DNA from 4 places in the Promicromonospora sp. NFX87 genome. Region 2 is predicted to be linked to each of the others. Evidence: predicted binding sites of a transcription regulator. Region 2 holds the regulator's gene; each other region holds the start of a gene.

Region 1 (7,242 bases), 320 kb from region 2:
CGGTGGAGCTCGCCGCCTCGATCGCCACGTCGTTCCTCGACGCCGGGCACCCGACCCGCCTGCTGACCACCACCGTCGCCCCCAGCCTGGAGGGCGAGCGGTTCGCGACGACCCGGGCGAGCCGGTCGGCGCTGCTCGACGCCTGCGTGGACATCCGCGGGCACCGCGGGTCCGCCGAGGGCAATCACGCGACCAGCACGACCGCGCGTGCGCTCCGGCTCGCCAGGACACCCGGCGAGATCGTCATCGCCGTGCTCGGCCCGCACGACCCCGACGCCCGCCACAAGCTCGCCGCCCTGGGCGCCGAGGGCACGTGCTGGGCGATCCTGGTGACCCCCCGAGGAGCCGGGTTCCAGCACGAGATGGACGAGACCGCGGCCGAGCTGAGCGCGTCCGGCTGGCAGGTCAGCACGTCAGAGGCCCGGACCGACCCGGAACGCGCCTGGGCCCTGCTCGCGGAGCGTGCACGATGATCCCCGCACACCGCGGACCGCTGGTCCGCACGGTCGCCTCGGGCGTCCTGGTCGCCATCGCCGTCATCGCGTCGATGCACGCGCTCACCCTCGTGATCGACCCCGGGCCGTGGCTCACGGCCGGCACCACCGGCGTCGTCCTCGTGTCCGCCACCAGCTGCCTGGTGCGCTACCTCCTGCTCCGGGCCGCCGTCGACCGGGCCGCGGCACGCCGCGCCGCGGGCCAGGGCCTGAGTGCCGACCGGGCCGCCGACCGCGCGTCGGGCAACGCCTCGTTCATCGCGACGGCGGCCGGCGTGCTGGTCGCCTGCTGGTACGTGCTGGCCCGGTACGGCGGCCCCGGCCAGCGCTTCGAGCCGTTCGTCGGACCGGACTCCCTCGACCAGGTCATCGAGCGGTTCCGGCAGGCCACCGAGACCATGAGCACGCAGGTGGCTCCGGTCGGCCCGGGTGAGGCCATCAGCATGGTCGCCGTGGGTGGCACGCTGCTGGTGCTGCTCGTGGTGGACTCGCTCGCCGGTGCCCGCATGCCCGGCTTCGCCGGCGTGCCCCTGCTGCTCCTGTGGACCCCGCCCCTCACCCTGATCGGCGAGGTGCAGTGGCAGGTCTTCCTCATCAGCGTCACCGCGATGCTCCTGCTGCTCACGGTCGACCCGGTGGGCGTGACCCCCGGCCGGCACAGCGAGTCCGACTCCGCGGCGGTCCGCCGTGCCCAGCGGTTCCGCTCGTGGATCACCGCGGTCACGGCCGCGGCGGTCGCGGCGGCGTCGCTCGGCGTCGCCACGGGCATGGCAGCGCTGCCCGCGCTGGCCGGGACGTGGAGCCAGCTCATCTCCACGCCGTCCGACACGGTGGAGCTCTCGTCGGAGCTGGACATGCGCCAGCCCCTGAGTGCTCGCTCCACGAGCACCGTGCTCACGTACACGCTCGCGGGCGACGAACCGGCCGGCCCCCTGCGGGTCATGACCCTCACGGCCTTCGACGGCGTCCAGACCCACCGCTCGGTGTCCGAGGGTGGCCTTGCCGAGTTCGACTCGTCCACCGTCCTGGCGCCCGACGGCGAGGGAGGGGCCGGCGAACGTCGCCGGATGGACATCCAGATCGGGCAGCTCACCGGCGCAGAGCTGCCGCTGCCGCTCGAGCCCCGCACCGTCGACGTCAGCGGCGACTGGGCCTACGACGCGCTCCGGGACGAGGTACGCGGTCCCGGCGGCGCCGAGCCCGGCGCCCCGTACAGCGTCGAGATCATCGACCGGCAGCTCACGCCGGAGGTGCTGCGCGCCGCGCCGACGTCCGGCGACCCACGGTCTGCCGGCTACACCGAGGTGCCCGAGACCGAGCACCAGGCCGAGATCGCCGCGTACGCCGAAGACGTCGCCGGGGACGCACCTACCCGGTTCGACGCGGCGGTGGCGCTGCAGAACCACCTGCGGTCGGGCGCCGGGTTCGTGTACGACCCGGACGCCGACTACCGGGGCTCGTCCGACACCGTCTGGGACTTCCTGCAGGACAAGGAGGGGTACTGCACGCAGTACGCCCTGTCCATGATGGTGATGGCGCGCAGCCTGGACATCCCCGCGCGGATCGGCATCGGCTGGCTGCCCGGCCGGCCCGACGGGAACAACGGCTACCGGGTCACCGGCCAGGACTCGCACGCCTGGCCCGAGATCTACTTCCCGACGGTCGGGTGGGTCCGGTTCGAGCCGACTCCCCAGGTCCAGACGGGCCCGCTGCCCGCGTACGCCAACCCGGGTGTCGGCAGTGCCCCCAGCGCCTCACCCACGGCCCCGCGGGCCAACGAGGTGCCGACGCAGCAGCCGACCCGGGACACGAAGCAGACCGACCCGGCTGCCACGCCGGGCGGGTCGTCCGGCAACGACGTCTCCGACCAGACGCTTCCCGGCTGGGCCTGGGTCGTCGCGGTGATCATCGCGCTCGGCGTGCTCGGCGGTGCCGCATGGCTGCTGCTGCGCCGGCGGGCCGAGGTGGAGGTGCTCGACCCCGAACGCGCCTGGTCGCGTGTCCTTGCGCTGCTCGCGGAGCAGGACGTGCGGCTCGGCCCGTCGGTCACCCTGCGCAGGGCTCCGGCCTTCATCGCGGACGAGGTGCGCACCCGGACCGGCACACCCCTGCCCGACGACGTCGCGGAGCGGCTCACCGCGCTGGCCGACGCCGCGGAGGAGGAGCGTTACGCCCGCACGTCGACGCCGCCCACCCCGGAGGAGCTCGAGGAGCTGACCACCGCGATCACGACGGACCTGACCCACGCCCTGACCACCAAGCCCTGACCGTTGGCGGGTATGACAGGAGCCGGGCCCCGCGGGGCCCGGCTCCTGTTCATGTGGCCGTGTCAGGCACGTAGCGCTGTGCCTGACACGCACATGGGTCGGTGGTCCGGTACCGGACCACCGACGTTTGTCGGTCGGCTAGCGACCACCCTCGTTGCGCCGGTTCTCCCAGCGCTCTTCAAGCCGGGCCAGGAAGCCGCCTGAGCTGCCACCGCCCTGCCGCCTACGGGGCTTGCGCGCTCCCCCGTGCGGCGGCTGGACCGTGCCGTCGTCAGCAACGACGCCGACCGGACCGTCCTGCTGCTTCTTGCGCGGTCCGAGGAACGCGAAGACCACGCCCGCGAACATCAGCACGAAGCCGATGGCGCCGAGCCAGGTCTGTGACGTCGCCGCACCTACGACAAGAAGAAGCAGGCCGACGACAACGCCGACCCCGGACAGCACATAGCGAAGAGCGTTACCCCGACCTGTGGACTGAAGCGTATTTGCAAGCCGCGGGTCGTCTGACGTCAGAGCACGCTCCATCTGCTCCAGCACCCGCTGCTCGTACTCGGACAGAGGCATCGAGACCCCCGGATCTCGCAAAGGAACAGTGTCCCTTCCAGGATAGGACGACCCGGCCGTCGTTGGTAGTCGACATCCCGGGCATACCAGCGACTATAGGGGCAGATCAGTATCGATGCGCGCCGTTCTTGTGATGTACACCCAGGTCGATCGCTGTTTTCCCAAACTTTTCGCGCACAGCGTCGAGCGCAAGTTCAGCCTCTCGCTGGGCTCCGGAGCGCGGATCGACCGCTTCCTCGAGCGTCGGCTGCTGCGTGGAACCATCTCTTTGCTGGAGATTTTCACCCCGTACACCGACCAGCCGGACCGGCAGCCCGCCCAGATCGACCCCCGCGACGAGCTCCCGAGCGACCAGGTAGATGTCCCGCGCGACGTCGGTGGGCCCCTCCAGCGTTCGCGATCGGGTGAACGTGGCGAAGTCGCTGGACCGGACCTTCACGGACACCGTGCGCGCCATGACGCCCTGGTGGCGCATACGGGCGGCGACCCGGTCGGACAGCTCGAGCACCCGCCGGCTGACCGCCACGGTGTCGTCCTGGTCCGTGCCGAAGGTGGTCTCGGCCCCGATGCTGTGCTCCCGGTGCTCCGGCACGACGGGACGGGGGTCGCGACCCCACGAGAGGTCGTGCAGGTGCGCGCCACTCACCCGCCCGACGGCGGTCTGCAGGCTCGCCAGGTCCGTGTGCGCCAGCTCCTCGACCGTGGTGATGCCCCACGCGGCGAGGGCCTTCTCGGTCTTCTCGCCGACACCCCAGAGGGCGCCGACCGGCAGCGTGTGCAGGAAGTCCACCGTGGCCTCGACGGGTACGAGCATCAGCCCGTCGGGCTTGGAGTGCGTCGAGGCCAGCTTCGCCACGAACTTGTTCCGGGCGATGCCCACCGACGCCGTCAGGCCGTGCTCGGCCTGGATACGACGGCGCAGCGCGGCCCCGATCACCGTGGGCGGGCCGAGCCGCCGCCGGGCACCGCTCACGTCGAGGAACGCCTCGTCCACGCTGATCTGCTCGACGAGCGGTGTGACCTCCTGGAGCATGCCCATGACCGACCGGGACACGTCGTGGTACAGGGTGTGGTCAGGCTTGATCACGGTGGCCTGCGGACACAGCAGACGGGCCCGCGTCATCGGCATCGCGGACCGCACACCGTACGCGCGGGCCTCGTACGTCGCCGCCAGCACGACCCCGCGGTCCTGGCCACCGACGATCACCGGCAGCCCGCGCAGCTCGGGCCGGCGAGCCAGCTCGCAGGACGCGAAGAACGCGTCCATGTCCAGGTGCAGCACCGAGCAGCCGGACTCGTCCGATCCCCAGTTGCGTCTCGCCGCCGCTGACCGCGGCCCCTTGCTCACGAACGTGCTCCGTTCTTGCTGTTGCTCGGTGCTTGCTCAGCGCTCCGAGAATCGCTCCGAGTATCGACCAGGCGGGACACACCCGCCCGGCCGCGTACGCGCCTGCTACGACGCCTCGGGCACCAGGGTCAGGCGCTGCGCGGAGAACCCGGCCTGCGGGTCCACGAGCATCGCCACCTCGTCCCGGAAGTCCTCGGCGCACGCGAGCAGCTCGTCGGCCCGGGCGGGCTCCACCTGCTCCGGGCGGCCCGCGTCGACGGCAGCCCGCAGGGACGCCCCCGCCGCGAAGTAGCCGGACCAGGCCGCCAGCTCCGGCTCGGCGTGCGCCAGCATGTCCCACACCGTCCGCGCACCGGAACGCGCCGACGGTCGCCCACGGAGCGCCACAACGGCGGCCGCCGAACGGATCGCCGCGAGGTGCGCGTGGACGAACCGGTCCCCCGGGTCTGCCGAACGCGCAGCCTCGGCCAGCTCCGCGTCCGCCTTGCGCAGCAGGGCGCTGACGCCTGGCGGGACCGGCACGAGCATCCGCGCGGACACGACGTCCCGCGCGCTCTGAGAGTGCATGGTGCCCATCTCGAACCTCCGATCGAACCCCTTGTGCGACACTATCGAACATACGTTCTATTCTGTCAAGCGAGCCGCCGACCCGGGAGAGACTGTCCCCATGGCCCGCCGCTCCGCCCGACGCAGCCCATCCTCCTCCGCACCACTGACACTCACCGCAGAGCTGCCCGTCGGCCCCGTGCCGATCAGCACCGGCACCGCAGAGGTGGTTCGCGACCCCGACTTCCCGCAGCGCGTGACGCTGCACGTCAACGGCGTGCCGAGCTCCAGCCTCGACCTGTCGGACCCGGGATTCCTCGACTTCGAGTACATGCAGCAGATGGCCGCCTTCGTCGCCCTGCTGCCGCCGGGACCGCTCAAGGTGCTGCACCTCGGTGCCGCCGGCAGCGCGTTCGCCAGGCACGTGGAGCACGAACGGCCGGGCTCACGCCAGCTCGGCGTGGACCTCGACGCGCGGCTTCTCGAGCTCGTCCGCGAGTGGTTCGCCCTGCCGCGCTCACCCCTGCTGCGGCTGCGCGCCGACGACGCCGGGCGGGCACTCGCGTCCGCCCGCGACGAGTCCTACGACGTCGTGGTCCGCGACGTCTTCGCCGGGGACCGCACGCCCGCCCACCTCGTGGGCACCGGGTTCGCCGCCGAGGCGCACCGCGTGCTCCGCCCGGGCGGCGTCCTGCTGGTCAACTGCGCCGACAAGCCGCCCCTGACCACCGCCCGCCGCGAGGTCGCGAGCCTCGCCCAGGCCTTCGGGCCGGACGCCGCCTCCTCGGGCCGGCTCGCCGCCGTCGCCGAGCCCGCGATCCTCAAGGGCCGCCGCTACGGCAACCTGGTCCTCGCCGCCGTCCGGGAGCTGCCGAAGGACCCTCCGGCGGCCCGCCACGACCCCGCCCGCCACGGCGAAGAGCCGCACAACGTGCCTCAGGGGGCCGCAGAGGCCCGCACAGCGCATGACGGCGACATCGTGCGCCCCGACCTGCGTGAGGCCCGTCTGGGGCGCGCCCTGCGCACGCTCGCGGTGCCGGCCACCCTGCTCGTGGGCGACGACGCCACCGCGTTCGCCGGGACGGCGGCACCGCTGGAGACCGCCGCGCCCTGACCCGGTCGCCCGACGGAAGCGAACCCCCGCCCAGGACGCGAAAAGGCCGCCACCCCGAGGGGTGGCGGCCTTTCACAGATACCTCAGAGCGGGACTACTGCTTCCGCCTGCGGACCCTTGGGACCCTGGGTGATCTCGAACTCGACCCGCTGGGCCTCCTCGAGAGACCGGTACCCGTTGGACTGGATCGCGGAGTAGTGGACGAAGACGTCGGCGCCGCCGCCGTCCTGGGCGATGAACCCAAAACCCTTTTCCGCGTTGAACCACTTCACAGAACCCTGCGCCATGCTGTCCTTCGACCTTCCGTCCGGGAACCGACGGCGGGCCCGATGCCCACCCCCGTGCCGCAATGCTTTCCCCGCTTGCTCACGACACGGCGGACGTGGCGTTGGTACGTCACTGCAACGTGCGCCAGTGTGGCACGTACCACTCAAATGTGCCACGGAACAGGCACATTTCTGCCGCAGCTATGACACACCGGGCTCCTTTTTGCCTGTTCGAACGGAGCCGGTGTGCGCCTCAGCCTCCGACTCAGGCGTCCGCTGTGCGGCTCAGACCTGCGGTTCCGCGGGGGCGCGCGACCTCTTGCTCGGTGCGCGCCCCCCGCGGGATTCCCGGATCAGTCGCCGTTCTGCTGTGCGAGGAACCGCTCGAACTCCGCGCCGAGCTCCTCCGCGCTGGGGATCGGGGTGGTCTCCGCGAGGAGGCTCGGGCGACCCACGGAACGGGCGAAGGCGTCGTACTGCTCCTCCAGCGCCTTGACCACGGCCGCGATCTCGGCCGAGTCGGCAACCTGCTTCTCCACCTCGATCTTCGCGTCGGTGGCTGCCTCTTCCAGCTTGGGGATCGCCAGGTCGAGCCCGGTGGCCCGCTCCGTGTGGTGCAGCGCCACCACGGTCGCCGGCGGGT
Region 2 (7,242 bases):
ACGAGGCCGCTGAGGTCGACGGCGCGGGCGTCTGGCGCAAGATCTGGCACGTGACGCTGCCGCAGCTGCGCGGCGTCCTCTTCATCACGCTGATCCTGCAGATCATCGGCACCTCGCAGGTGTTCCTCGAGCCGTTCCTCTTCACCGGGGGCGGCCCCAACAACGCGACCCTCACGATCCTGATGCTGATCTACGACTACGCGTTCGGGAGCAGCCTCGGCGGCAACTACGGGGCCGCCACCGCCCTGAGCCTGATGCTCGCGGGCGTCCTGGCAGTCCTCTCCGCGGTGTACTTCCGCGTGACCCGACCCTGGAGCAGCTGACATGGCAGCCACCATCGAACGCGGCATCGTCTCGACCCACGACCGACGCCGGCCGAGCGTACGGACCTCCCTCGGCGTGCTGCAGGGCGGCCTGCTGGTCACCCTGGTCGTCGTCGGGCTCGGGCCGATCCTCTGGCTCGCCAAGGCCGCCGTCACCCCCACGCAGGAGACCCTGCGCGAGCCGCTCGGGCTGTTTCCCACCGGCATCGACTGGGCCAACCTCGCCACGGCGTGGAACCGGGCCGAGATCGACCACTACTTCGTCAACACGCTGATCGTGGCGGTGGGGGCCTGGTTCTTCCAGATCCTGGTCGCCACCACCGGCGGCTACGTGCTGTCGGTGCTGCGGCCCCGGTACGGCAACGTCATCTTCTCTCTCGTGCTCGCGACGCTCTTCGTGCCGTCCGTCGTGCTCCTCGTACCGCTGTACCTGACCATCCTCGACGTGCCGATAGTCCACATCAGCCTGCTCAACACGTTCTGGGCGGTCTGGCTGCCCATGGGCGCCAGCGCGTTCAACGTCCTGCTCGTCAAGCGGTTCTTCGACGGCCTCCCGCGCGAGATCTTCGAGGCCGCCCGCGTCGACGGCGCCGGACCCTTCCGGCTGCTGTGGAGCATCGTCCTGCCGATGTCGAAGCCCATCCTCGGCGTCGTCTCGGTGTTCGCCGTCATCGCCGCCTGGAAGGACTACCTCTGGCCGCTGCTCGTGCTCCCGGACCCGGAGAACCAGCCGCTCTCCGTCCGGCTGCCCGCCATCGCCCCCTACCTGGAGCTCGACGTGTTCCTCGCGGCGCTCGCGATCTCCACGGTGCTGCCGATCGCCCTCTTCCTCGCCTTCCAGCGCCTGTTCCTCAGCGGCGCCGGACTGGGCGGCGCGGTGAAGGGATAACCCCTCGGCCGGCCGCCGGCACCTGTGGACGAGATGGGGTGCATGTCGGTGGTCCGGCCTAGGATCGAGCGTGTGACCAGCCTTTCCGACGCGCCTCCCGAAACCACCGACATTCCCGATGTCGAGGAGCTTCTCGACCTCGCCGTCGGTGAGCTGGGTGGTGGGCGCCGGGACGGCCAGCACCGCATGGCCGTGGCCGTCGGCGAGGCCATCGAGAAGGGTGAGCACCTGCTCGTCCAGGCGGGTACCGGCACCGGAAAGTCGCTCGGCTACCTGGTGCCCGCCGTCCGGCACGCGGTCGCCGCCGACAGCAAGGTCATCATCTCGACGGCAACCCTGGCCCTCCAGCGCCAGGTCATCACGCGCGACCTGCCGCTCGTGGCCAAGGCCGTGACGCCGCAGCTCCCGCGCGAACCGAAGATCGCACTGCTCAAGGGCTGGCACAACTACCTCTGCGTGCACAAGGTCGGCGGCGGCTACCCGGTCGACGAGCCCACCCTGTTCGACCTGCCCGGCGGCGAGGACCACCCGCGCACCGAGGAGCCCGCGGCTTCGGGCGGCGCTCGCGGACGGCGCAGGGACGACGGCGCAACGCTCGCCGACCACGTCCGCCGCCTGCACGAGTGGGCGAACGAGACGGAGTCGGGCGACCGCGACGACCTCGTGCCGGGCGTGCCGGACCGGGCATGGCGCCAGGTCTCGGTCACGGCGATGGAGTGCCTGGGCGGCAAGTGCCCGATGCTCGCCGAATGCTTCCCCGACAAGGCGCGCGCCGCGTCCCGGGAGGCCGACGTGGTGGTGACCAACCACGCGATGCTCGGCATCGCGGCCACGGGCAGCCCGGGCATCCTGCCGGAGCACGACGTCGTGGTGGTGGACGAGGCGCACGAGCTCACGGACCGGGTCACGTCCTCGGCGACCGTCGACCTGTCCATGGCCTCGGTCGAGAACGCCGCACGTCTGGCACGGCGGCACGCGGGCACCAACACTGACGCCCTGGACGCCGCCGCGCAGGCGCTGGGGACGTTGCTGGTGACGGCCCCGGCGGAACGGTTCCCGAACGGCCTGCCCGACGAGCTGCGCCTGGCGGTCGGCGCGGTGCGCGACGCCGCCCGCGAGGTGCTGAGCACGCTGAAGCCGGAGGCGGGCGGCGGCAAGGGACAGGCTCCGGCGCAGCCCGAGCCCGGCCTGAAGATGGCCCAGGGCGCCATGCTGCAGCTCTTCGAGACGGCGGAACGTATGTCGTTCCAGGACACGACCGCCGACGTGCTGTGGTGCTCGCGCCCGGACAACAACTGGGGCGGGTTCGCCGACAACGTGACGCGGCTGCACGCCGCGCCGCTGCACGTGGCGGGCCTGATCCGGATGCACCTGCTGGGCGAGGCGACGGGCGTCTTCACCTCGGCCACGCTGGCTCTGGGTGGCACGTTCGACGCCGTGGCCGGCACGCTCGGCCTCAAGGGCGAGGACGCCCCGCCGTGGCACGGCCTCGACGCAGGCAGCCCGTTCGACTACCCGCGCCAGGGCATCCTGTACATCGCGCGGCACCTCCCGGCGCCGGGCCGCGAGCCGACGACGGAGGCGCAGCTCGACGAGATCGCCGAGCTGATCACCGCCGCCGGCGGCCGCACGCTCGGCCTGTTCTCGTCCCGGCGTGCGGCGAACGCGGCGGCGGAGGCCATGCGGGAGCGGCTCGACTTCCCGATCCTGGCGCAGGGCGACGACCAGCTGCCCACCCTCGTGCGCGAGTTCGCCGAGGATCCGGAGGCCTGCCTGTTCGGCACGCTGTCCCTGTGGCAGGGCGTGGACGTGCCCGGGCCGTCGTGCCAGCTCGTGCTGATCGACCGCATCCCGTTCCCGCGCCCCGACGACCCGGTCAAGGCCGCCCGCGCCAAGGCCGTGGAGCAGGCGGGCGGCAACGGGTTCATGGCGGTGTCCGCGCAGCACGCGGCGCTGCTGCTCGCGCAGGGTGCCGGGCGTCTCGTGCGGAGCATGGACGACAGGGGAGTGGTGGCCGTCCTGGACCCGCGCCTCGCGACCGCGCGCTACGCCTCGTTCCTCACCCGTTCGATGCCGGGGTTCTGGCCGACCACAGACTCGGCGCTGGTGCGCGCCGCGCTGGCGAGGCTCGACACCTAACCTGGGGGCATGGCAGCCCTTTCGGACATCCCGGCCGTACGTCCCTCCAATGCCCGTACCACCAAGCTCGCGGTGGTGGGCGCGGGCGCTGTGGGCTCCACGCTGGCCTTCGCCGCGCTCGCGCGGGGCTCGGCGCGGACCATCGCCCTGCACGACGTCAACCGGGCGAAGGTCGAGGCCGAGGTGCTCGACCTCCAGCACGGCCTCATGTTCACGCCCCAGGCGCAGGTGATCGGCTCGGACGACGTTGCGGTGTGCGCGGGAGCCGACGTCGTGGTCGTGACCGCAGGGGCGAAGCAGAAGCCCGGGCAGACGCGGCTCGACCTCGCCGAGGGAACCATCGGGCTGATGCGCGACATCCTGCCCGGCCTCGTCGAGGTCGCGCCGGGTGCCACGTACGTCATGGTGACGAACCCGGTGGACGTCGTGACCTACGCGGCGCTCAAGATCTCCGGAGTGCCGCGCGAGCGGATGTTCGGCAGCGGTACGGTCCTGGACTCCTCCCGGCTGCGCGTGGTGCTCGCCGAGCGCTGCGGCGTGGCGGTGGGGAACGTGCACGCGTACATCGCCGGGGAGCACGGCGACTCGGAGATCGCGCTGTGGAGCTCGGCGTCGATCGGCGGCATGCCGCTGCTCGACTGGGAGCCGCTGGGCGGCAAGCCGCCGCTCGACGCGGCGGTCCGTACGGAGGTGCACCGCGAGGTCGTGGACTCCGCGTACCGGATCATCTCCGGCAAGGGGGCGACCAACTACGCCGTCGGCCTGGCCGCTACCCGCATCATCGAGGCGGTGCTCAAGGACGAGGGCCGGATCATGCCGGTGTCCTCGCTGCTGGACGACTACCACGGCATCAGCGACGTGTGCCTGTCCGTGCCGTCGCTCGTGGACCGGCGGGGTGTCACGGACAACGTGCGGGTGCCGATGTCCGATGACGAGCTGGCGGGCCTTCGTGCCTCGGCAGAGAACGTGCGGGCCGTGCAGAGGCGGTTCGGCTTCTGACGGCACCGCGAAGTAGAGCGCCTGTCCGCCCTACGCACGCTGAGCGTTGCGCAGGGCGGACAGGCGCTCTACTTCGCGGTCTTGTCAGAGGCTGCGGAGGACGGCGACCACGCGGCCGAGGATCTGGGCCTCGTCGCCGGGAATCGGCTCGTAAGCCGGGTTCTGCGGCAGCAGCAGCACATGACCGTCGGTCTGCTTGAACGTCTTGACCGTGGCCTCGCCGTCGATCATGGCGGCGACGATCTCGCCCTGCTCCGCGACGTTCTGCTGGCGCACGACCACCCAGTCCCCGTCGCAGATCGCGGCGTCGACCATCGAGTCGCCGGCGACCTTGAGGAGGAACAGCTCGCCGTCACCCACCAGCTGGCGGGGGAGCGGGAACACGTCCTCGACGACCTGTTCGGCGAGGATCGGGCCACCGGCCGCGATACGGCCCACGAGCGGTACGTACGACGGCGGGGGAGTGCTGGCGTCGTCGGGCACCGAGCCGCCCCAGTGGACCTGGCCGCTACGGCGCGGCTCGGGCCAGTGGATCTCGCCGCGGGTCGGCTTGTCGACCTGCTCGGCCATCGGCTCCACGAGCTCCATGGCACGCGGCCGGTTGGGGTCGCGGCGCAGGAAGCCCTTCTTCTCGAGCATCTGGAGCTGGTGCTTGACGCTCGACGGACTGGCCAGCCCGACGGCCTCGCCGATCTCACGCATCGACGGCGGGTAGCCCCGCGTCTCGAACGACTGCCGGATCGTGTCCAGCACGAGGCGCTGCCGTTCGGTGAGGCGGTCTGTCGGCGAGATCGTGTGCACGTCAGCGACCGCCTTGTCGGCCGGCGTGTCCAGCGTGGCGACGCCGGAGGCTGCCGTGTCGACGGCTCTCGTGTCGCTGGTCCCGTCCCGTCCCGTCATGCCCGTGCCCCTCCCGTTCCGACAAATGTTCTCCTGTGCGCTACCCACTCTAGGTCACAAACGCGCTCGGCTCAAACGAATGTTCGAGCGTGTCTCGACATGGACGGTGTCCCGTGCTACACAATGGTACGGGCGTTCGACGAACGCTTGTATGAACGACAGAAGCTCTGCACCTCGAGGAGGGGCCATGGGGGACGTGATCCCGCTGCGGCAGTACACCCCGACGTATGAACAGGCGTATGCGCCGTCGTATGGCCGGGCGTACGCACCGGCGGCCGGACCGGCTGCGCTCCGTGCGTACGCCCCGGCGGAAGGGCGCACGATCGCCGACCGGCTGGGCCTGGCCGGCCTGCGGCTCACGCGGCGTGGCCGCGTGGTCCTCGTGCTGCTGGCCATGCTCCTGCTCGCGCCGATGGTCACGTGGGGGGCGACGGCGGTCGCCAGCTCCCCGGGAGAACCCACCGAGGTCCGGGTGCATGCCGTGCAGCCGGGAGAGACGCTCTGGGGCTTCGCCCAGGAGGTCGCGAGGCCCGGCGAGGACGTGCGGCACGCGGTCGGCCGGCTGCAGGAGCTGAACGAGATGTCGACCGGCACGCTGCGCGTCGGGGAGCTGCTGCTCCTGCCCAAGGAGTGACGAAAGGCCTCGATTCGCCGACGAATGTTGCGGCTATGTTGCAAGGGGGTGGTTTGCCCGCTTACGGTCGGGGCGCGACCGGAGGCCTCCGGTCGATGGTCGACCACGCAGGAGTGAGCATGCACTGCCCGTTCTGTCGCCACGCCGACTCGCGTGTGGTGGACTCGCGGACCGCCGACGACGGCCTGTCGATCCGGCGCCGACGGCAGTGCCCGAACTGCAACCGACGGTTCACCACCGTGGAGACCGCGAGCCTGTCCGTGGTCAAGCGCTCCGGCGCCACGGAGCCGTTCAGCCGCGACAAGGTCGCCGCGGGTGTGCGCAAGGCGTGCCAGGGGCGCCCGGTGAGCGACGACGACCTGGCGATCCTGGCCCAGCGTGTCGAGGAGACCCTGCGGAGCAACGGCAGCGCGGAGATCGACGCGTACGAGGTGGGCCTCGCCATCCTCGGCCCGCTCCGCGAGCTCGACGAGGTGGCCTACCTCCGGTTCGCGAGCGTCTACCAGTCGTTCGACTCGCTCGAGGACTTCGAGAGCGCGATCACCTCGCTCCGTGCGGAGCGCGCCGAGCGGGCGGCCGCCCAGGCATAGGGCGTCGTGGGGCCGCCGCGCCGTCGTCGGCCGGAGTTGCCTCGGTGGAATCCAAAAATGTTGGCACCTGGCTGTGCCGTGGTGCAGGCTGGGGCCGACGACGGACCCGATCGAGGGACCCCCGGAACAAGAGGAGGTGATCGGTGTGACGGACGACAAGCCCAATGCCGAGGTAGCCGAGACCAAGGGCGCGGAAGAGCCCAAGGTCGCGACAGCGCCGAGCACGGACGCGAAGGCGAAGTTCAAGGAAGCTCTGGACCGCAAGAATGCGGCTCGGAGCCGGACCTCCGCGGGCGATGTGAACACTGGTGCGGTGCACGGTTCGGAGACGACGGGCCCCGTGCAGAAGATGTTCCGCCGCAAGTCCGGCTGAGACTGTTCGGCCGAGGCCGTCGACCAGGTATCTGACCTGGTCGGCGGCTTTTGTTGTCTCGCGAGGCGCCTAGCAAAGGGATAGGTGACCCGCGATGACACAGTTCGTGACACGGTTTGAACGCTCGGGAATGACCGATAGTGCCTACGGATGCTCGACGCTGTCGGCGCCGTTGGCGCACCTCAGATACATGAGCGCCTCGCACGACAAGCCAATGGACCGCACACCGATGTGGACCCTCGAGGAACTGTGCACGGTCCTGCGCACCACGCCCGCGACCATCTACACCTGGCGGAAGCACGGTCAGGGGCCCCGCGCCTACAAGGTCGGTCGGCACCTGCTGTTCGCAGACGCTGACGTGCGCGCGTGGCTCGAGTCGCGCGTCGCGGACACCG
Region 3 (7,242 bases), 1.9 Mb from region 2:
GAGAACCCCGGCGCGTCCGCCGTACGCATGCCGGAACCCGTCGGCGGGACCCGCGTGATCGACCTGCACGCCGCCGCGGCCCTCGCCGTCCTCGGGGCGGCAGGGGTCCAGGTGCCGGCCACGGAGCTGAACCCGGTGCGCGGGCTCCTGGAGGTGGCCGCGAGCTCGTGGACCCGGTCGGCCCGTGAGGCCGGTCTGGACCTGACCGTCGACGAGGTCAAGGACGTCGTGGCCGCCGTGTGCCTGCTGGGCGCCGACGACGCGGCGAGCTTCCGCGACGTGCTGCGCAGGGTGGTCCCCGGGGTGTCCGGCCGCGCCGGCACGCAGTGGCTGCTCGACCTGCAGCGTCCGGTGGTGGGCCTCGAGGCGAACGCCGTCGGGCACGGCCGCGTCGGCGACGTGCTCATCGCCGACCGGTTCGGCCGGTCGGTCGCCCTGGTCGGCTCGTGCACGTGGGGCCTGTCCCGGAAGGCGGCGCTGCGCGTGGTCCACGTCGCCCGCAGGCTGGAGATCGAGCTGTCGGAGACGCCGGGGGTGGGCGCGCTGGCGGCAGAGCTCCTGCGCCGCGCGGGTGACTCCTACGGCGACGACCCGCGCGCCCTGCGGACGGCGTTCCTGCTCAAGCCCCGCGGCGTCATGGACGTGTCGACCGACGACGTGGACAGGGCCGAGCGGGCGGTGGCAGCGGCCCGGGACGCGGCGGGCAGGGCAGAGGCGCTCACCGACCTGGGCATGGCGCTCAGGGACGACGCGCGCCTGGCCGAGTCGCTGGACGCGCTGGAGGCGGCCGTCGCCGCGTGGCGCCGCCTCGCGGCGGGCGACCCCGACCGGTACCGCACGGCCCTGGTGGGGGCGATCAACGCCCTCGGCGTCGCGCACTGGCGGGCCGGGATGACGAAGGACGCGCTGGCCGCGCAGCTCGAGGCGGTCGAGCTGGCCCGGACGGCCGAGGAGCGGGACACCGGCTGGATCGAGGCGGAGCTGGCCCGCGTCCTGATGAGCCTGACCGTCGTCCTGAACGACACGGGTCCTCCCCAGGAGGAGGACGCGCGGTTCATGGAGCTGCTCCCGATCCTCCGGAACCTGGTCAGGCGCGACCCGCGGCAGTGGGGTGTCTTCCTGACGACCGCCCTGTCCAACCGCGCGGTGACGCTCACGGAGAGCCGCCCGGAGGAGGCCCCGGCGTTCGCGCTGGAGGCCGTCGAGCTCAGCCGCAGGATGGTGCTGCAGGCGCCCGAGCGGTACCGGCAGGAGCTCGGGTTCGCGCTGACGAACCTCGCCAACTCGTACGCGGCGCTCGGCCGTGACCGGGAGGCGATCGAGCCGCTCGGCGAGGCCGCGGCCCTGCGCCGTCAGCTCGCCCGCGAGAATCCCGCCGCGCACACCTGGACGCTCGCCTACACGCTCGCGTCGCTGGGCGCGGTGCGGTCCCGGCTCGGCGACCTGGACGAGGCGATATCTCTCGAACGCGAGGCCGTCCTGCTGCGCCGGCGGCTCGCGCGCGAGAACCCCGCCCGGTTCCGCAGGATGCTCGCCGCCTCGCTGTCGAACCTCGCGGTCACGCACTCGCGGGCCGGCGAGCCGGACGAGGCGCTGCCCCTGGAGCAGGAGGCCGTGGCGATCCGGCGCGGCCTGGCGGCGGAGGGGCACCCGGGCGAGGAGTACCTGGCGCGCTCGCTGTCCAACCTGGGGGTGCTCTACTCGGAGCTCGGCCGGGCCGACGACGCCGTCGCGCCGACCGAGGAGGCGGTGGCCCAGCTGCGGCTGCTCGCCGTGGGCGACCCCGAACGCTTCGAGCCGGACCTCGCCGACGCGCTGCTCAACCTCGGTGCCGCGCTCATCGACGCGGGGCGCCCCGAGGAAGGCGTCGAGCCGACGGCGGAGGCCGTGCGCGTGCGCCGCGAGCTCGCGCGCCGGAGCCCCGACCTCCACCTGCCGGGTCTCGCCTCCGCGCTCTCGAACATGGTCTCGGTGCACCTCGACCTGAAGATGTTCGACTCCGCGGCGGAGTACGCCCAGGAGGTCGTGGACGTACGGCGCCGGCTCGTCGACGGGTCCTACGCCCACGAGCAGGACCTCCTGCGGGCCCTCGACCTGCAGGCCCGCGTGCGCCGGTCGGGCGTCGCCGACGGTCGCCCGGTTCGCTGAGACCCTGCGGGTCCCGTGCGGGTGTGACGAGTCTGGCAGTGTGATCTCGGCGTGATTTCTAGAACAGGCGTGCGAATGTCAGTGGGTCGCCCTAGGATGCCTGTGTGAGCAATCGTCTCGTCGTCTCGGGTGCCCGAGAGCACAACCTGAAGAACGTATCCCTGGACCTGCCCAGGGACCAGCTCATCGTGTTCACCGGGCTGTCGGGCTCCGGCAAGTCGTCGCTCGCGTTCGACACGATCTTCGCCGAGGGGCAGCGCCGGTACGTCGAGTCGCTGTCCGCGTACGCGCGTCAGTTCCTGGGCCAGATGGACAAGCCCGACGTCGACTTCATCGAGGGGCTGTCGCCCGCGGTGTCGATCGACCAGAAGTCGACCAACCGCAACCCGCGCTCCACGGTCGGCACCATCACCGAGGTCTACGACTACCTGCGCCTGCTGTACGCGCGCGCGGGCACCCAGTACTGCCCGGTGTGCGGCGAGAAGGTCCAGTCGCAGACGCCGCAGCAGATCGTGGACCAGATCCTCGAGCTGCCCGAGAACACGCGGTACCAGGTGCTGGCTCCCGTGGTGCGCGGCCGCAAGGGCGAGTACGCGGACCTGTTCAAGGAGCTGCAGGCCAAGGGCTTCTCCCGGGCCCGGGTCGACGGCGAGGTCGTGCAGCTGACCGACCCGCCCACGCTGGAGAAGAAGCTGAAGCACGACATCGAGGTGGTCGTGGACCGGCTCGTGGCGCGCGACGGCGTGCAGCGCCGGCTGACGGACTCCGTCGAGACCGCGCTGACCCTGGCGAACGGCCTCGTGATGATCGAGCTCGTGGACGCCGACGTCGACGACCTGGCGCGCACCCGCAAGTTCTCCGAGAAGCGGGCCTGCCCGAATGAGCACACGCTGGCGCTCGACGAGATCGAGCCGCGGACGTTCTCGTTCAACGCGCCCTACGGCGCGTGCCCGGAGTGCACGGGCATCGGCTTCCGGCTGGAGGTCGACCCCGACCTCATCGTGCCGGACGACGAGCAGACGCTGCGCGGCGGCGCCGTCGCCCCGTGGGCGCAGACGTCCTCGGAGTACTTCGAGCGCGTGCTGACGGCGCTCGCGGAGGAGATGAAGTTCTCCATGGACGTGCCGTGGCGGGCCCTGCCCGCCCGCGCCCGCGAGGCGATCCTGCACGGACGCGATCACAAGGTGCACGTCAAGTACAAGAACCGGTGGGGCCGCGAGCGGCAGTACTCGACCGGTTTCGAGGGCGCCGTGACGTTCCTGGAGCGCCGCCACCGCGAGACGGACTCCGACCTGTCCAAGGACAAGTACGAGGCCTACATGCGCGAGGTGCCGTGCCCCACGTGCGGCGGCGCGCGGCTCAAGCCGGAGGTGCTCGCGGTCAAGATCGACGGGCTGTCCATCGCCGACGTCAGCCGTCTGCCGGTGGGCGAGGCCGCCGAGTTCCTCAAGGGCATCGTGCTCGGGGTGCGCGAGGCGCAGATCGCGACCGAGGTCCTCAAGGAGATCCACGCGCGGCTCGGCTTCCTGCTCGACGTCGGTCTGCACTACCTCACGCTGGAGCGCCCGGCCGGCACCCTGTCCGGCGGCGAGGCCCAGCGCATCCGCCTGGCCACCCAGATCGGCTCCGGGCTGGTCGGCGTGCTGTACGTGCTGGACGAGCCGTCCATCGGGCTGCACCAGCGGGACAACCGCCGCCTGATCGACACGCTCACCCGCCTGCGCGACCTCGGCAACACGCTGATCGTCGTCGAGCACGACGAGGACACGATCCGCGCGGCCGACTGGATCGTCGACATCGGCCCGGGCGCCGGCGAGCACGGCGGCGAGGTCATCCACTCGGGCGACTACGCGGGCCTGCTCGAGAAGAAGGAGTCGATGACCGGCGCGTACCTCGCCGGGCGGCGCTCCATCCCGGTGCCGGCCGTGCGGCGGCCGATCGACCACGACCGGCAGGTCACGGTGATCGGCGCGCACGAGAACAACCTGCGCAACGTCGACGTGTCGTTCCCGCTCGGGGTGCTGACCGTCGTGTCGGGCGTGTCCGGCTCCGGCAAGTCCACGCTGGTCAACTCGATCCTGTACACCGTCATGGCGAACCAGCTCAACGGTGCGCGACGGGTGGCCGGGCGGCACCGGCGCGTGACGGGTCTGGACCAGCTCGACAAGGTGGTGCACGTGGACCAGGGGCCGATCGGGCGTACGCCGCGGTCGAACCCCGCCACGTACACGGGTGTCTGGGACCGGATCCGCAAGATCTTCGCGGAGACCGAGGAGGCCAAGGTCCGTGGTTACGGTCCGGGCCGGTTCTCGTTCAACGTCAAGGGCGGCCGCTGCGAGGCGTGCGCGGGCGACGGCACCATCAAGATCGAGATGAACTTCCTGCCGGACGTCTACGTGCCGTGCGAGGTCTGCCACGGCGCGCGGTACAACCGCGAGACGCTCGAGGTGCACTTCAAGGGCAAGACGGTCGCCGACGTGCTCGACATGCCGATCGAGGAGGCCGCGGAGTTCTTCAAGGCGTTCCCGGCGATCTCCCGGCACCTGTCCACGCTGGTCGACGTCGGCCTGGGGTACGTGCGGCTCGGTCAGCCGGCGCCCACGCTGTCCGGTGGCGAGGCGCAGCGCGTCAAGCTGGCGGCCGAGCTGCAGAAGCGGTCGTCGGGCCGTTCGGCCTACGTGCTGGACGAGCCGACCACCGGCCTGCACTTCGAGGACACGCGACGCCTGCTCGGTGTGCTGCAGTCGCTCGCCGACAAGGGCAACACGGTGATCGTGATCGAGCACAACCTGGACGTCATCAAGAGTGCCGACTGGGTCATCGACATGGGCCCCGAGGGCGGTAGCGGGGGCGGCCTCGTCGTCGCGCAAGGCACGCCCGAGGTCGTCGCGGCGGTCCCGGAGAGCCACACGGGCACGTACCTCGCGGAGATCCTCGAGGCGCACGCCCAGGCCGGCGAGGTCCCGGTGCTGCCGCCGGCGAACGGCAAGCCGAAGCGCAAGCCTGCGGCGAAGAGCGCGGCCAAGGCGAAGGCGGGCGCCTCCGCCTGAGGTTCGTCCTCGTGCGTCACGGTGGTCATGGCGAAGCACTCATCCCCGGTGACCCTGCAGGGTCACCGGGGATGAGTGCTCAGGGCTGCTCAGCGACGGGTCATCCGTTGTAGAACTGGATGTAGTCGACGTCGTCGTTGAACCCGGAGGGCAGGCCGGAGGCATGAGAGTTGAGCCCGTTCCGCCAGCCGTGGTTGTCGTTCCGGATGTTCATCTTGTCGCAGTAGGTGTCCTCGTTGCGGCTGTGCGAGGTCGAGGACACGTTGTCCCGCCACCACGAGGTCGGGGTGATGCCGTATCCGTCGCCGTCGCACTTCGCGCTGCCGCCTATCCAGGTGTAGGCGCCGCCCCAGTCGGCATGCTCGGCCATCATGAACAGCTCGTACCAGGCGGCGGGGGCCACGTCCGCCTGTCGCATCGCCTGTGCCTTGGTCGGGGCGCAGCTCTCCTTGAGCACCTCGGAGACCTTCTCGCCCTCTTCGAGGGGCGCGAGGACGATGACGCAGTGCTTCTCTGCCGCTGCGGTTTGTCCCGTCGCGGCCAGCGCGGCTGGTGCGAGGCCGAGGGCCCCTCCGCCCAGCGTCAGCGCGGCGGTCATCGCGGCGAACATCCGAAGCTTCGTGGCAGATCTCATGGCAGATCCTTCCCATCGGGTGAATTGTCGCCACCAACGTAGGAGAGCTCTGACCGATAGTCACGAGCGTTTCGGCAAAAGGTCAAACTTTCGGCAACCGTCGAATTTGGTTGACAGGCCGGGGCGGGAATTCCAGAAGCATGCAACGTGGCTCCCGTCACACCCTCCGGTTAGGGTGTGGAGCATGAGCGGAGCCACCCATGACTATGCCGTCACCGTCCGGTGGACAGGTGCGGGGGACACGGGGACGTCGTCGTACACGTCGTACTCGCGCGACCACGAGATCGATCTGCCGCACAAGCCGCCGCTGCTCGGCTCGGCCGACCCGGCCTTTCGGGGCGACCCGGGGCGGAACAGCCCGGAGGAGCTCTTCGTCGCGAGCCTGAGCCAGTGCCACATGCTGTGGTTCCTGCACCTGGCCGCGGAGTCGGGCCTGATCGTGCGCGAGTACCGGGACTCGGCGACCGGCACCATGCGGGTCGAGGCACGGGGTGAGGGCGCGTTCACCGACGTGACGCTGCACCCGAAGGTCGTCGTGGACCCGGGTGAGCTCGCGACGGACGAGCACCTCGCGGCCCTGCACCACAAGGCGCACGCGATGTGCTTCATCGCCCGGTCGGTGAACTTCCCGGTCCGCGTGGAGCCGACGCCGGTCCACGTCACCGTCTGACCCCACCCCGACGCTGCCCCGCGTGCGTCACTGTCAGTGGCACCGCATAGGTTTGGGGCATGGCGGATCCAGCTACCTATCGACCCAAGGCGGGAGAGATCCCGACCTCGCCCGGTGTCTACCGGTTCCGTGACGAGCACGGCCGGGTCGTCTACGTGGGCAAGGCGAAGAACCTGCGCCAGCGTCTGGCGAACTACTTCCAGGACGTCGCGAACCTGCACGAGCGCACCCGGCGGATGGTGACGACGGCGGCGTCCGTCGAGTGGACGGTGGTGGGCACCGAGGTCGAGGCGCTCGCGCTGGAGTTCACCTGGATCCAGCAGTACGACCCGCGGTTCAACGTGAAGTACCGGGACGACAAGTCGTACCCCTACCTCGCGGTGACCCTGGGGGAGGAGGTGCCGCGCGCCCAGGTCATGCGCGGGGCGAAGCGCAAGGGCACCCGCTACTTCGGCCCGTACGGGCACGCCTGGGCCATCCGGGAGACGCTCGACCTGCTGCTGCGGGTCTTCCCGATCCGGACGTGCTCGGCCGGCGTCTACAAGCGGGCGGGCCAGTCGGGCCGGCCGTGCCTGCTCGGGTACATCGACAAGTGCTCGGCGCCCTGCGTCGGCCGCATCAGCGTCGACGACCACCGGGCGCTCGTCCTGGACTTCTGCGACTTCATGGCGGGCGACACCGCCAAGTTCGAGCGCCGCCTCACCAAGCGCATGCAGGAGGCGGCCGCCGAGATGGAGTAC
Region 4 (7,242 bases), 1.8 Mb from region 2:
GCACACCGCCGCGATCCTGCGCGAGCACCCGACCGTGCTGCACCGCGGCGTCCGCCTCGGCGTCGAGGCCGACTCGCTGAACTGCTCGATCCTCGGCCCCGACGTGACGGCCGAGGACCCCGAGTTCGACCTGTTCGTCAAGGGCGTCGTCACCGAGATGACCGTCAAGGCCGGCCAGAAGTGCACGGCCATCCGGCGCGTCATCGTCCCGGAGCCGGTTGCCGACGCGGTGGTCGAGGCGATCAGCGCCCGCCTGGCCAGGATCACCGTCGGCGACCCCGCCGACGAGAGCGTCCGGATGGGCGCGCTCGCGAGCCTCGGCCAGCGCGACGAGGTACGTAAGGCCATCGAGGCGCTGCGCACCTCGGCCGACATCGTGTACGGCGACCCGGCGCACGTCGACGTCGTGGGCGCCGACGCCGAACGCGGGGCCTTCCTCTCCCCCGTCCTGCTCCGGGCCCGCCCCGGCGCGGCCGAGCCGCACGACGTGGAGCCGTTCGGACCAGTTGCCACGGTGCTCACCTTCGGGTCGGTCTCCGAGGCGGTCGAGCTCGCCGCTCGCGGCCGGGGCAGCCTCGTTGCCTCGCTCGCCACCCACGACCCGCAGGTCGCGCGCGAGGTGGCCCGCGGGCTCGCCCCCTGGCACGGCCGGCTGCTGATCCTCGACCGCGACGACGCCGCCGAGTCGACTGGCCACGGCAGCCCGCTGCCGATGCTCGTGCACGGCGGCCCGGGCCGCGCCGGCGGCGGCGAGGAGCTGGGCGGGGTGCGCGCCGTCCTGCACCACATGCAGCGCACCGCGATCCAGGGCTCCCCCGACATGCTCACCGCGGTCACGGGCCGGTGGACCACGGGCTCGCGCCGCGTGCTCGACGGCGTGCACCCGTTCCGCAAGTCGCTCGCGGAGCTGCGCATCGGCGACACCATCGAGACGGCGACGCGGACCGTCACGCTCGACGACATCAACCACTTCGCGGAGTTCACCGGGGACACGTTCTACGCGCACACGGACCCGGAGGCCGCCGCTGCGAACCCGTTCTTCGGCGGCATCGTGGCGCACGGTTACCTGGTGGTGTCCCTGGCCGCCGGCCTGTTCGTGGACCCGGATCCGGGCCCGGTGCTGGCCAACTTCGGCGTCGACGGCCTGCGGTTCCTCACCCCTGTCAAGGTGGACGACACCATCCGGGTGAGCCTGACCGTCAAGCAGATCACGCCCCGATCTTCCGCCGACTACGGCGAGGTGCGCTGGGACGCGACGGTCACCAACCAGGACGACGAGCTGGTGGCGACGTACGACGTGCTGACGCTGGTCGCCAAGACTGCCAGCGGGACCGACGGCTGACGACCCGGAACCGCCCCGACACACTGCACGCCTCCGTCGGCGTGTCGCGTGCAGTGTGTTGGGGTCGCTTCCACGGCCAGACCTCCCTCGTCTGGGACGATGACGCCATGACCACAGATGCGACGGCGGCAGACTCGATGTCGGCGGGCGCGCCCGTCCGCCGTCCGCGCGGGCGCCCCGGTCACGACCGCGAGGCGGTGCTCCGGACGGCGATCGCGCTCTTCAACCAGCGCGGGTACGACGCGACGTCGATCAGCGACCTGGCCGCCGAGCTGGGCGTCACCAAGTCGGCGGTCTACCACCACTTCGTCAGCAAGGAGGCGCTGCTCGCGGCCGCCCTCGACGAGGCGCTGGAGGGACTGAGCGAGGCGGTCGAGGCGGCGTCGGTCGCGACGGACGGCGAGCCCAGCTCCGTCCGCCTGCGGACCACCGTCGAGGCGGCCGTGCGCATCCTCGCCGACAACCTGCCCGCCGTCACGCTCCTGCTGCGCGTCCGCGGCAACAGCGACCTGGAGCGTTCGGCGATGGAACGACGCAGGCACATCGACGAACGCCTGGCCGTGCTGGTCCGGCAGTCCGCCGCGGAGGGCGACCTGCGCGACGACGTCGACCCCGAGGTCATCAGCCGGCTCATCTTCGGCATGGTCAACTCTCTCGCCGACTGGTACCGGCCCGGCGGGCCGCTGCCCGCCGACGCGCTGGCCAGCACGATCTCCAGCGTTCTCTTCGAGGGCCTGGGGCCGGTGCGGGACGGCGTCGTACGGTGACGGCATGACCAGCGACCGCATGACCGGCGATCCGACGACCGGTGGCGAGGCGACGAAGCCGTGGACGATCACGCTGGGCACCCTCGACGAGAAGCTGGGTATCCGCGTGCTGGAGCAGTCGGCGCAGCGGGTGGTGGCCACCATGCCGGTGGCGGGCAACACCCAGTCGCTGGGCCGCCTGCACGGCGGCGCGACGGCGGCGTTCGCCGAGGCGCTGGGATCATGGTGCGCGCTGATCCACGCCAGCACGCTGGGCAAGGTGTGCGCGGGCGTGGACCTGAACATCACGCATCACCGAGGCGCGACGGACGGGACCCTCACCGGCACGGCGTCGCCGGTCCACCTCGGCCGGACGATCACGTCCCACGAGATAGTCGTCACGGACGAGCAGGGCCGCCGCATCTGCACGGCCCGCATCACCAACCAGCTGATCGAGCCGCGCTGACACGCTTCGGGTCGTACTGCCGACGGACCTGAATACGTCGCCAGTTGCCCGCCCTTCCGACGGGGCTCCCCGGCTGGGCGGAGCCGCCGGGTCCGCCCGTTGGGTCAGGCAGTCGGTCGGTCAGTCGGTCGGTCAGTCGGTCAGTCGGTCAGTCGGTCAGTCGGTCAGTCGGTCCGACAGTCGGTCAGACAGTCGGTCGCTCAGTCAGGCGGCATCGGCTGGTGGTGTGGCTTCGATGGACTCGGGTAGACGGATGCGGTGCCCGCGGGCGTCGGTGAAGGCCCACCCGGTCTCCAGCAGAGCACCGGCCGTGGTGTCGGTGGTGGCCTTGCCGGTCCAGTGCATGGTGATGCCCTTGGTGTCGACAAGCTGGTGGTGGTACCAGCACAGCAACGCACTGTTGGTCACTGAGGTGTCGCCGCCGTCGGCCCAGTGGGTGATCGCGTGGTGGACCTCGCACCGTGACGGCGGCTGATCGCAACCTGGGTAGACACAGTGCTGGTCGCGGGCGATGACGGCACGGCGCATCTGTCCCGACACGGTGCGTTGGGCGCGTCCGACGTCCAGGACGGCGCCGTCGGGTCCGAACACGATCCGGGTGATCGCGCTGTGGCACGCCAGGCGGCGCACGAGTGCTCGTGGTGCGCGACCGCCGGTCTCGGTGAACACCGGACCACCGGAGGACAAGAACCCGGACACGGTCGTAGCCGCGGCGCTCCAGCCACCCAAGCCTCCACCCGGGCTTCCGGTGAGGCTCCCGCCCGGGTTTCCACTCGGGCTTCCCGCCGGGCTACCGGTCGAGCTTCCGGCCGTTGGGCCGGTGTTCACCGGCCCTGCACCGACATCCGCACCCGCACCCGTGCCGGTGCCGCTGTTGGTGCCGGTGCTCGTGCCGGTGCTGGTGCTGGTGCTGGTGCCCGGCATGCTCGGACCCACGCCCGGGCGGTTGCCGCGTGCTGGCGTGGCCTGGCCGCAGGTCAGGCACAGGCCGTCCCGGGTCCTGGTGACCTGGGTGACGAACTCGTTCCAGGACACCGTGACGTTCAGGTGCGGCGCGATCGCCGCACCCGGGGAGGCCTGGTTGGTGTCCAGCACCACCCGGGCGACGTCAGCCAGGCCTTGTGCCCGGCGCTGCGTCGTGGTGCGGGTGTCTTCCGCTGACGGTGCGCCCAGGACCGCGTTGATCGCGGTCGTGAGCTGCAGGCCGTGCTCGTCGGTGAGGAACCCGGCGACGTGGTACCCGCCGAACGTCTTGGCCAGGTCCAGGAACTCGCCCTGGGCGGCTTTGTCGTCGTCGAGGTCGTCGGTGTCGGGGTCGATGATGGTCGCGAACCGGCGGGCCACCTTCCGGAACTGGTCCGCATTGAGCACACCAGCCTCACGCAGGACGACGCCCTCACCCGTGACCAAGGTCCCCTCCGTGATCGCGGTCTCCAGGACCTGGGTGACCAGCTCACGGGTACGTGACCCGTCGGGGTCGTCTACTGGGTCGGGGAAGTCGACCGCGACGGACTGGACGAACTGTTCCGGTGTGGTGGTGTGACCCGTGCGGTTATCGATCAACCACGCCAGTGCGTCGGTACGGGTCTCACTGGTGGGTGCGACCTCGGTCATTACGCGGGCGTGGTCGACACCCAGGGTTCCGGCGACCAGCCGCTCCCGCGTCACGGGCAGCGCAGTGGCGAGACGGCGGGCGATCGTCATGTCCTTACCCGCGGTCGACGCGGAGATCCCCTCGCGCAGCCGGAGCCAGGTCGTGAACGTGCGGGCCGCGCCACCCGAGCGCCACGAGCCCTCGTTCTCGATCCGGGGCAGCAGGGTGTAGCGGACCCCGTCCAACCGGCCAGTCAGCTGGCGGATCCGGGTATGCGCCTCGGCCAGCCGGGTGACCGTCGGGGCGTCCCACCCGGTCAGGGTCTCGGGGTCCGTCAGGGCGGTGAGGTGGTCTATCTCGTTCTCGATCCGGGCCAGCACGTCCTCGATCGAGGCCGCTGCAGGCAGGCCACCGGCGGGTCCGTTGTTCGTCGTCTGCTCCACCGTTCCCACCCCCGCCCGACTCGATCACTTGCCTCTAGTTCTGACTTCCTCGCTGTACCTATTATCTCGAACATTCGTACGATCCGCTTGCCAGATATCAAATCTGTGGATAACTCTTCACCGCAGCAGGTGGACGGCTCTCGGACCTCGCGGACCGCGCCGCTGGGCGCCACAGCTCAGCGACACACAGGCAGAGACCCCGTCAAAGACGGACGATCGCCGCCGCAGGGTTCTCGATGGCGTCGGCGACGGAGCGCATGAAGCCCGCCGCCGTCCCGCCGTCGCAGACGCGGTGGTCGAAGACGAAGGACATCTGCGTGATCTTGCGCGGCACGATCTCGCCGTCGACCACCCACGGGCGGTCGATGATGCGGCCGAGGCCCAGCATCGCGACCTGCGGGTGGTTGATGATCGCCGCGCTGCCGTCGACCCGGAACCCGCCGTAGTTGTTCAGCGTGAACGTCCCTGCGGTGAGCTCCTCGGTGGTCGCCTTGCCCGTGCGGGCGCGGGCGACGAGGTCGCGGAGGGCCACGTCGAGCTCGGTGGTGATCATCGAGCCGGCGTCGAGCACCGCCGGCACGACCAGCCCGTGCTGGCCCTGGACGGCGACGCCAAGGTTGATGACGCCGGGCATGACGATCTCGTCGCGCTCCACGTCGAGCCTGGAGTTGAGCACCGGGTACTCCTTGAGTCCGGCGACGACGAACCGCGCGACGTAGGCGAGCAGGCCCGGTCCCGGATCGTCGGGAGTCCGGGCGGCCTCGCGCAGGCTCCAGAGCGCTGTCGCGTCGACGTCGACCCAGACCGTCGCCTCGGGGATCTCCGCGCGGCTCCGCGACAGCACCTTGGCAGCCGTCTTCTGGAAGCCGCTGAGCGGGATGCGCCGCTCGCCGTGGGCTGCGACGGCGGCGGGAGCGGTCGGCACGACGGCGGCCGGAGCCTGTGCCTTCGCCGGAACCGGCGACGATGCCTGCCGCGCCCGCTCGATGGCGGTCCACACGTCGGACCTGGTGACGACCCCGCCGGACCCGGTCGGCGCGATCGCGTGCAGGTCCAGTCCCGCCTCGCGGGCGAGCCGCCGGACGATCGGCGAGATGACCTTCACCGGGCCGACACCCGAGGGCGCAGCGACGACCGGAGCTGCAGCGACGGCAGGCGCCACAACGGCAGGGGCCGCCGTCGACCGGCCAGCGCGCGGCCGCCGCCGTCGGCCCGAACCGGGGTGCGCAGAGGTCCCGTACCCGATGAGCACGTTGCCGGAGCCTGCCCGCTCCTCCTCGCGATAGGTCTCGGCGGCCACCCCGGCCGCCAGCACAGCGGCGGCCCCAGCAGCCTCCACCCCGACAGCGATAGTGATCAGCGGCCTGCCCACCTCGACGAGCTCCCCCTCGGCGGCATGCAGCACGCCGACCCGGCCCGCGTACGGGCTCGGCACCTCGACGACGGACTTGGCCGTCTCGACCTCCACCACGGGCTGGTCCACCGTGACGACGTCCCCCTCCGCGACCAGCCACTGCACCACCGAGGCCTCGGTCAGCCCCTCGCCGAGGTCGGGCAGCAGGAAGGTCTGCTCGGTCGCGGTGGTGGTCATGCGTCCTCCCACTGGAGGTCGTCGACGGCGTCGAGGATCCGGTCGACCGACGGCAGCTGGAGGTGCTCGAGCTTGGGCGGCGGGTACGGGATGTCGAACCCGGTCACGCGCCGCACCGGCGCAGACAGCGAGTGGAAGCAGCGTTCGCTCACCCGGGCCGCGATCTCGGACGCGACGCTCGCGAAGCCCGCGGCCTCCGCGACGACGACGGCGCGCCCCGTGGACTCGACGGCCGCGCAGACCGTGGCGTCGTCGAACGGCACGATCGAGCGCAGGTCGACGACCTGCAAGCTGCGGCCCTCGCGCGCGGCCTCCTCGGCGGCCTCCAGGGCGACCGGCACGGCGGGCCCATAGGCGATGAGGGTCGCGTCGGTGCCCTGGCGCCGGACCACGGCCGTGCCGATGCCCGGCTCGCGGTCGCCGCCCAGGGCGACGTCACCCTTCGCCCAGTAGAGCTTCTTCGGCTCGAGGAAGACCACCGGGTCCGGCGAGGCGATCGCCTCGCGCAGCAGCGAGTAGGCGTCCGAGGGGTTCGACGGCGCGACGACGTGCAGGCCGGGTGTGTGCGCGTAGTACGCCTCGGACGAGTCGCAGTGGTGCTCGACCCCGCCGATGCCACCCGCGTACGGGACCCGGATGACGAGCGGCAGCTCGACGCGGCCCCTCGTGCGGTTCCGCATCTTGGCGATGTGGCTGACCACCTGCTCGAAGGCGGGATAGGCGAAGGCGTCGAACTGCATCTCGATCACGGGACGCATGCCGTTCATGGCCAGGCCTACGGCGAAACCCGCGATCCCGGCCTCCGCCAGCGGGGTGTCGAAGCAGCGGTCCTCGCCGAACTTCGCGGTGAGGCCGTCGGTGACCCGGAAGACGCCGCCGAGCGGGCCGACGTCCTCCCCGAGCACCAGCACCGACGGATCCTCGGTCATCGCGTCGTGCAGCGCCCGGTTGATCGCCTGCGCGGTGCTGAGCGTCTCGTGCGCGACGGCGGTGGCGGTCATGGGCGGGCCTCCAGTTCGGTTCGGCTCAGCTCGTCGTGCACGACGGCGAGCTGCTCCAT

Evidence for each region. The regulator LexA, encoded in region 2, represses DNA repair genes until DNA is damaged. The targets are predictions, from matches to a motif close to TCGAACANNTGTTCGA.
Region 1: the regulator LexA is predicted to act here: its motif matches at 5,285-5,300, upstream of ACNYC2_RS16545 (SAV_6107 family HEPN domain-containing protein).
Region 3: the regulator LexA is predicted to act here: its motif matches at 2,208-2,223, upstream of uvrA (excinuclease ABC subunit UvrA).
Region 4: the regulator LexA is predicted to act here: its motif matches at 4,658-4,673, upstream of ACNYC2_RS09835 (DUF222 domain-containing protein).

Annotation. Positions count from the first base shown of each region.
Region 1 is NZ_CP183413.1:3,683,372-3,690,613, forward strand. Features, by position in the region: gene ACNYC2_RS16525 (DUF58 domain-containing protein) at 1-473, shown strand, start outside; gene ACNYC2_RS16530 (transglutaminase domain-containing protein) at 470-2,761, shown strand; gene ACNYC2_RS16535 (DUF3040 domain-containing protein) at 2,900-3,325, opposite strand; gene ACNYC2_RS16540 (DNA polymerase IV) at 3,432-4,673, opposite strand; gene ACNYC2_RS16545 (SAV_6107 family HEPN domain-containing protein) at 4,779-5,240, opposite strand; gene ACNYC2_RS16550 (spermidine synthase) at 5,341-6,333, shown strand; gene ACNYC2_RS16555 (cold-shock protein) at 6,417-6,620, opposite strand; gene ACNYC2_RS16560 (proteasome assembly chaperone family protein) at 6,953-7,242, opposite strand, start outside.
Region 2 is NZ_CP183413.1:4,005,537-4,012,778, reverse strand. Features, by position in the region: gene ACNYC2_RS18045 (carbohydrate ABC transporter permease) at 1-323, shown strand, start outside; gene ACNYC2_RS18040 (carbohydrate ABC transporter permease) at 325-1,212, shown strand; gene ACNYC2_RS18035 (ATP-dependent DNA helicase) at 1,255-3,351, shown strand; gene ACNYC2_RS18030 (L-lactate dehydrogenase) at 3,361-4,350, shown strand; gene lexA (transcriptional repressor LexA) at 4,435-5,250, opposite strand; gene ACNYC2_RS18020 (LysM peptidoglycan-binding domain-containing protein) at 5,438-5,884, shown strand; gene nrdR (transcriptional regulator NrdR) at 6,004-6,474, shown strand; gene ACNYC2_RS18010 (DUF5302 domain-containing protein) at 6,620-6,847, shown strand; gene ACNYC2_RS18005 (helix-turn-helix transcriptional regulator) at 6,942-7,242, shown strand, end outside.
Region 3 is NZ_CP183413.1:2,136,377-2,143,618, forward strand. Features, by position in the region: gene ACNYC2_RS09525 (tetratricopeptide repeat protein) at 1-2,148, shown strand, start outside; gene uvrA (excinuclease ABC subunit UvrA) at 2,253-5,198, shown strand; gene ACNYC2_RS09535 (hypothetical protein) at 5,299-5,832, opposite strand; gene ACNYC2_RS09540 (OsmC family protein) at 6,017-6,502, shown strand; gene uvrC (excinuclease ABC subunit UvrC) at 6,562-7,242, shown strand, end outside.
Region 4 is NZ_CP183413.1:2,209,349-2,216,590, reverse strand. Features, by position in the region: gene paaZ (phenylacetic acid degradation bifunctional protein PaaZ) at 1-1,342, shown strand, start outside; gene ACNYC2_RS09845 (TetR/AcrR family transcriptional regulator) at 1,450-2,109, shown strand; gene ACNYC2_RS09840 (PaaI family thioesterase) at 2,114-2,554, shown strand; gene ACNYC2_RS09835 (DUF222 domain-containing protein) at 2,759-4,591, opposite strand; gene ACNYC2_RS09830 (dihydrolipoamide acetyltransferase family protein) at 4,794-6,182, opposite strand; gene ACNYC2_RS09825 (alpha-ketoacid dehydrogenase subunit beta) at 6,179-7,183, opposite strand; gene pdhA (pyruvate dehydrogenase (acetyl-transferring) E1 component subunit alpha) at 7,180-7,242, opposite strand, start outside.